Pseudovibrio sp. Tun.PSC04-5.I4: one gene and its partner. The protein of the gene in region 2 binds, or shares a complex with, the protein of the main gene of each other region. Links are inferred from orthologs where the notes say so. Each region holds a gene or a part of one and is shown on either strand. Other genes may lie near its edges. The genes, in order: dnaG and BLS62_RS09945.

Evidence for each region.
Region 1: the proteins of BLS62_RS09945 (region 2) and dnaG are in contact, whole or in part, in a crystal structure (PDB 2R6A), measured with the Geobacillus stearothermophilus proteins. The link is inferred for Pseudovibrio sp. Tun.PSC04-5.I4 from one-to-one orthologs. Residues at the interface, in WP_033016901.1 of Geobacillus stearothermophilus: Ser13, Glu15, Ala16, Gln18, Glu91, Leu92, Asp94, Ala95, Val96, Pro97, Thr98, Ala99, Ala100, Asn101, Tyr104, Tyr105, Ile108; in WP_049624496.1 of Geobacillus stearothermophilus: Lys456, Leu457, Leu458, Pro459, Ala460, Asn463, Ala464, Leu467, Leu535, Leu536, Ile537, Ala538, Gln544, Glu545, Asp548, Tyr549, His552.

What each region holds. Positions count from the first base shown.
Region 1 is NZ_FNLB01000006.1:3,917,813-3,921,103, reverse strand. What follows is about bases 5-2,975. They hold dnaG (DNA primase), read right to left. Parts: upstream 2,490-2,975; coding sequence 519-2,489; downstream 5-518. Other genes in these bases: BLS62_RS23490 (GatB/YqeY domain-containing protein), read right to left, coding at 2,669-2,975. In the rest of the region: more of BLS62_RS23490, read right to left, coding at 2,976-3,130. UniProt on the Escherichia coli protein: RNA polymerase that catalyzes the synthesis of short RNA molecules used as primers for DNA polymerase during DNA replication.
Region 2 is NZ_FNLB01000006.1:1,060,161-1,063,358, reverse strand. Bases 201-3,078 are described here. They hold BLS62_RS09945 (replicative DNA helicase), read left to right. Parts: upstream 201-834; coding sequence 835-2,322; downstream 2,323-3,078. Other genes in these bases: alr (alanine racemase), read left to right, coding at 2,453-3,078; rplI (50S ribosomal protein L9), read left to right, coding at 201-499. Outside these bases: more of rplI, read left to right, coding at 1-200; more of alr, read left to right, coding at 3,079-3,198. UniProt on the Escherichia coli protein: The main replicative DNA helicase, it participates in initiation and elongation during chromosome replication. Travels ahead of the DNA replisome, separating dsDNA into templates for DNA synthesis.

The DNA of each region.
Region 1 (3,291 bases), 2.9 Mb from region 2 along the record:
GTCCCTTAAACCTGACTTAACCTTGGCACCAAAATGTTTTCACGGAAATGACAACCCAAATTCATTCGGGCAGGACTACACACCGGTATCCCTACCGTTTTAGGCCGTATCCGGCACATTCCAGGCGTCGACAGCGCTGATTATCCGATTAAGATTTCGCCGCATTAAAGACATCTATGGTCTACGGGCGCTAACATCGGCTGTCTGACCTAGTGTATGTAGCTCGCCTTTTGTGATTCGCAAGTGTGATTCGGCCCGGTCAATCTGATTCTAGGGGATTTTGGACAGTTCATTACTTATTTTTCTGGATAACTTTGAAAAACAAGCACTCTCGCACACAACCCACCCCCGAAATATCATCCGCTACGTCAAGAGAGAAAGGCGCGACGCATCCGCGCATTCCCATAAAATTGCACCAATACCGACCGACAAAAAGCGTCTGCCAATAATCCAGAGAGACACCGCCCCAAACGGGATAGGGAGGCTGTTTGGCGCAACCGATTTTAAGGCATCCTGCTTTAACCGCGCATGGCAGCCTTGTTAAGCTTCATCTTGGTTCCACGCTCCGCCAGCTCCTGCTCATCTCGCAAGCAGTCTTCCCGACGGCGAGTTAAATCCTGCTTCAGAGCCTGAAAGCGGCTCCAGCTCTCTTCAGTCAGATTTTCTTCCATAGCCCGCGTTTCATGCTCAAGCTCCATCTCCAGCATCCGCAGCTCAAGCATATCCGCATAGTTCAGGAACAGATGTTCGACAAAATCTTCTGGAGGGTCTTCCTTGAGGATCTGAAGTCGGTTGGTCAACGTATCCCAGCGCTGCAACGTACTTGCCTTGCTGCTGTCTTCATCTGGCCTCGAACTGACAATCGCTTCCTGAAGGATTTTATAGAAACGCTCATCCAGCTTATTATAGATCTGCGTCACAGTCCCCTCAGCAAGGTCAGTAGCAATCCGAACAAGAGCCGTCATAAACATGGAATGAAGTTCATTGGAATATGTCAGCTGCGAGATCCGCTCAAAGTGGCGTTCAAACAGCTCCGGGAACATCAGACACATGGTGCAAAAACTTCGCTCAACCCCATAAGCAGGCGTATCAGGCGCCTCCATGCGAGCGGTCGAGGCTCTGTCTTCATCACCACCCTGTTTGTTGTTACGCCAACCGCCACCGCCGCCGCCTTTTTGCGCTGGACCACGATTTCGGCGACTTTCCTCATAAAACAAGTTCGAAAGCTTGAGGCGCAAATCCATCCGGTAGCGCTTTTGAATGCGCTCATCTTTGATGGTCCCCACAAGATCTTCAACGGCCTTTTCCAGCGCGGCTTTCCGTTCCGGCGTATCAATCCGGGCCTGACTGGTCTCGCGCTGCCAAACAACCTCCGAGAGAGGAAGCGCCCGCTCAATCTCGGCATACATGGCAGAGACGCCGCCTGCATTAATCACATCATCTGGATCTTGCCCGTCTGGCAAAAACGCAAACTGGAAGGATTTACCACTTGTCAGCGCTGGCAAAATACGGTCCACCGCACGGTGTGCAGCAGAAATACCGGCCACATCCCCATCAAAACAAATCACGGGCTCATCGGAAAACTTCCACAACCGCAAAATTTGGTCTTCGGTAAAGGCAGTCCCAAGGCTCGCAACCGTCCCTTTGATACCAACCTGCGAAAGGGCGATGGCATCCATATAGCCTTCCACCACAATCGCCTGCCCTGCATCAAACGCAGGTTTACGAGCACGGTGGACGTTAAACAGCATGGTTCCTTTGTGGAAGATCGGTGTTTCAGGTGAGTTCAGGTACTTGGGTTGCCCATCAGGGTCCATCGTACGCCCACCGAACGCCACTGCCCTGCCCCGCTCATCATGAATCGGGATCATCAGACGATTGCGGAACCGGTCATAAGATGGCCGACCGTCCTCTGGCTTGATGAGCAGACCAACCTCAACCAACTCAGCCTCAGTAACATCCTTGGCCAGAAGTGCTGTCTTGAGGTTATCACGGCCCGGAGGCGCAAACCCGAACTGAAACTCACTCAATGTTTCAGCGCTCAGGCCACGACGCTGCACATACTCCTGCGCAGATCGCCCCGCTGGAGACTGGAGCACCTGCTGGAAATAGCGCACCGCCATCTCACAGATATCCGTCAGGGAGTTCCGTTTTGCAGCCTTAAATGCCGCCTGAGGATCCGGCGCAGGCAGGCTGATTCCCGCCGAACTAGCTAATTCTTCAACAGCCTCTGGAAAACTTAGGCCCTCAGTTTCCATTAGAAACTTGAAATGATCTCCACTTTCACCACAGCCAAAGCACTTGTAGCGGTTCCGGCGCTCATCAACGTGGAAGCTCGGGGACTTCTCTGAGTGGAAGGGACAGCAGGCCCAAAAGTCACCTTTTCCGGGTTGCGATTTACGCCGATCCCAGGTTACACGCCGCCCCACCACGTCTGACAAAGAGACGCGATTGCGGATGTCCTCAAGAAATTGCTGATCGAAACGCATGGTAGTCCAAATTCCAAGTTGACCTGAAAGCAGCCGAGCTGAGGGATTCTAGCGGCGGATGGCCACAATAGCCAGCAAATCCGCCAATTATTGGATGTCAGCTTCTGTTTGACAGAAGAAAAAAGAAAAGCCGCATCTCACAAGACACGGCAGTCATAAAGCACTCCAGAATCCACTTGTTATTGTGGAGCGCGTAACATCTGTTTCACCAGGCAGCTGGCTTTGGCAAAGTCCATCTGACCCGGATAACGCACTTTCAACTCGGCCATGCAACGCCCCATATCGCGCAGACCTCGAGCTTCAACACATTCCACAACTGTCTGACAAACAAGCTTCATTTCGTATTCAGAGAGCTGGGATGGCAAGAATTCGCGGATCATATCCGCTTCATCGCGTTCCTGTGCAGCAAGTTCTATTTTGCCACAAGCTTCGCAATGAGCGCCCTCTTGTTCACGTTGACCAAGCATGGTCTGCAAAAGGGTCATGAGCTCTTCATCGCTCAAACCATCACGGCCTTGCTCACGCGCTGCGATATCGCGGTCCATGATGGCCGCTGAAATCAAGCGTAACGTGGCTGCACGTCTTTTGCTTTTGTCTTCCTGCGCTGCTTTCAGCGCATTGGATATCTTGTCTCGCAACATACTAAAGGAACCCTGACGCGGAAACTCAAAAAGAGGCTCTATAAGACAAACAAATAGACCTCGTCCTTATGATTTAGGCTAATTTCCCGTAATTCTCGCAGTATTATTTCTACACGAGTGATATTGACCAGAGAGAACCGTTCTCCTATGGTCCCGGCCTT
Region 2 (3,198 bases):
TCTTCGTGCGAACAAGGGAAACCTTGAGCGTTTCGAAAACGAGCGTTCACAGCTTGAAGCACGTAACCTTGAGCGCAAATCTGAAGCTGCTGCAGTTGGCGAAAAGCTTGCTGGCAACACCTTCACGGTTATCCGCGCAGCTGGCGAAACTGGTCAGCTTTACGGTTCAGTTGCAACACGCGACATTTCAGAACTCCTGACTGCTGGCGGTTTTTCCGCTCTGCGTTCCCAGGTTACCTTGCGCTCCCCGATCAAAACCATCGGCATGCATGAAGTTGTCATCACGCTGCACCCTGAAGTGGAAGTTGTTGTTTCCATCAATGTTGCGCGTTCTATTGACGAAGCTCAGCGCCAGCAAGCTGGTGAAGACCTCACCGGTCGCGAAGCAGACGCTTTTGAATTCGACGAAGACGAAGAGTTGGAAGAAGGCGACGAAGCTGCTTCTGAAGAAGCTGCTGAAGGTGAAGAAGAAGAAACTGAAGAAAAAACTGAAGAATAATTTTTTTTCAGTTCTCTTTAAAAAAGGCAGGGTCTCAGACCCTGCCTTTTTTTGTCGCACCCCCTGATAGAATCGGCAGAAACTCCTTTGATTCTATCCCTCCAGATTCGCATAGTTAATAATTGTAGTTGGAGCGAAAATCGCTGAATACAGCTGATTTTAGATAAAATTTCTCAGCTTTCCTCACGCTTGGAGAGTGGCCGCTGTCAATTGGCAACCTGCAATTTTCCCCGCTGATTTTAATTTGTTAAAGAACTGGGTTTAAGGTGCCATCCGCCCCTTTTCCTGCCGGCGTTTAAGCTGTAACCAAGTTGCCAAGCGGCATGAGGGGCGCAATGAAGGGCACAGTCCAAAAATTAGAGAAGGCTAGTGAGACCATGCGAGTGGTTCCACATAATGCCGAAGCAGAGCGCCAGCTTCTTGGTGCCATCATGGTAAACAACGAGACCTACTATCGTGTCTCGGAGTTCCTAGAAGCACGCCATTTTTTCTTAGCTCCCCACAAGGATATCTATGATAAATGCGGAGCGTTGATTAAGGCCGGCAAGATTGCCTCGCCTATTACGCTCAAAACATTCTTTCCAGCCGACGAGAAGATTGCGGACTTGTCTGCAACTCAATATCTTCTGCGTCTTGCTGGCGATGCGACCTCTGTTATCAATGCAGAGGATTACGGCAAAACGATTTTCGACCTTGCGACCCGCCGTAACCTGATTACCATTGGCGAAGACATGGTGAACATCGCCTATGACGCGCCGATCGACATGCCACCCTCCTCCCAGATTGATGACGCTGAACGTCGTCTGTTTGAGCTGGCGGAAACCGGTAAGTCTGATGGTGGGTTTCAGGATTTCGGCAGCGCTCTGACACAAACGATTGAAATGGCGGCGGCAGCTTTCCAACGAGAAGGTGCGCTTTCAGGTATTTCAACCGGTCTACGGGATCTGGATAAACTGATGGGGGGCTTACAGTCCTCAGATCTGGTTATCCTTGCTGGTCGTCCTGCGATGGGTAAAACCTCGCTGGCAACAAACATCGCCTATAACATTGCTCAGAACTTCCAGACTGAAGAAGCGCCTGATGGCTCTTTACGGACTGTAAACGGCGGCATTGTTGGCTTCTTCTCCTTGGAAATGAGCGCCGAGCAGCTTGCGACGCGTATTATTTCCGAGCAAACCGAAATTTCCTCCTCAAAGATTCGCCGCGGCGACATCAATGAGGCTGATTTTGAAAAACTTGTTGCTGCAACCCAGCATATGCAACACGTTCCACTGCATGTGGATCAAACTGGTGGTATTTCCATCGCGTCTCTTGTTTCCAAAGCCCGCCGGCTGAAGAGACAAAAGGGGCTGGACGTACTCGTGGTCGACTATATTCAGCTGCTCAGCGGTTCTAACAAGAACCAAGGCAACCGCGTACAGGAAATTACCGAGATCACCACCAACCTTAAAGCGTTGGCAAAGGAACTGAACGTTCCGATTATCGCGCTTTCCCAGCTCTCTCGTCAGGTTGAAAACCGAGACGATAAGCGACCGCAAATGTCTGATCTTCGTGAATCTGGCTCGATCGAGCAGGATGCGGATGTGATCCTATTTGTGTACCGCGAAGAGTACTACATGGGTAAAAAAGAACCTCAGGAAGGAACACCTGAGTCCGAAGAATGGAAAATTCAGATGGAACAGATACGCGGCAAGGCGGAAGTTATCATCGCCAAGCAGCGTCACGGTCCTACTGGTATTGTCGATCTTCAGTTCCAGGGCGAGTTTACTCGCTTCTCCGATCTTGCAGATGACGCTCATGTTCCTGAGCGGATGTTGGAATAACGCAGGTTCATCCTTTTGGATAAGCTTTATGACCCGGGGTTACGCGCATCAGTTGTGTAGTGCTCCGGGTCTTGCTTTTTAATTGCCACTATCTTCTGTAGGCTGTCGGGCATCTTAAGAATCTAAAGGCATGCACGTGACACATACCGCCACCCCTTCTCCAAACCGATTTTCCATTATAGCTGGCGGAGCTGCTCAACTGACCATTGACTTGACTGCTTTGCGGGCAAATTGGTGTTACCTCAACGGCAGGGTTGGAGATGGTTGTACGTGTTCAGCTGTTGTTAAAGCCAGTGCATACGGGCTTGGTGCAGCTGAGGCTGGCAGGGCACTTTTTGAGGCTGGGGCACGCGTCTTTTTCGTTGCTCTTCCTGAGGAAGGTATCGAACTGCGGGCAGAATTGCCCCTCGCGGAGATCTTTATCCTGAATGGCCTTTTCCATGGCCGTGAACAGCTTTACCGCGACTTCAATCTCAAACCGGTTTTAGGTAGTCTTGAAGAGGTTGCCGATTGGTCTTCTTTTGCGCGCGCGGAGAATCAGCAACTTGGAGCTGCTTTGCATTTTGACACCGGCATGCACCGCCTTGGTATGGCTGTCAGTGATGCTATTTCACTCAATGCATCTGCAAGGGCTCTCACAGGAATCTCAGTCGATCTGGTCATGAGCCATCTTGCATGTGCTGATACGCCTGATCATCCAATGAATCGAAAGCAACTAAAGCGGTTTTTGCGCATATGCGAACAGTTTCCTGATGCGCGGAAATCCTTAAGCAATTCAGCCGGTATTTTCTTGGGACCGGAGTTTCAATTCGACTTGGTTCGTCCCGGGATCGCCCTTTACGGCGGAAATCCTGCGCCTGACACGCCCAATCCAAT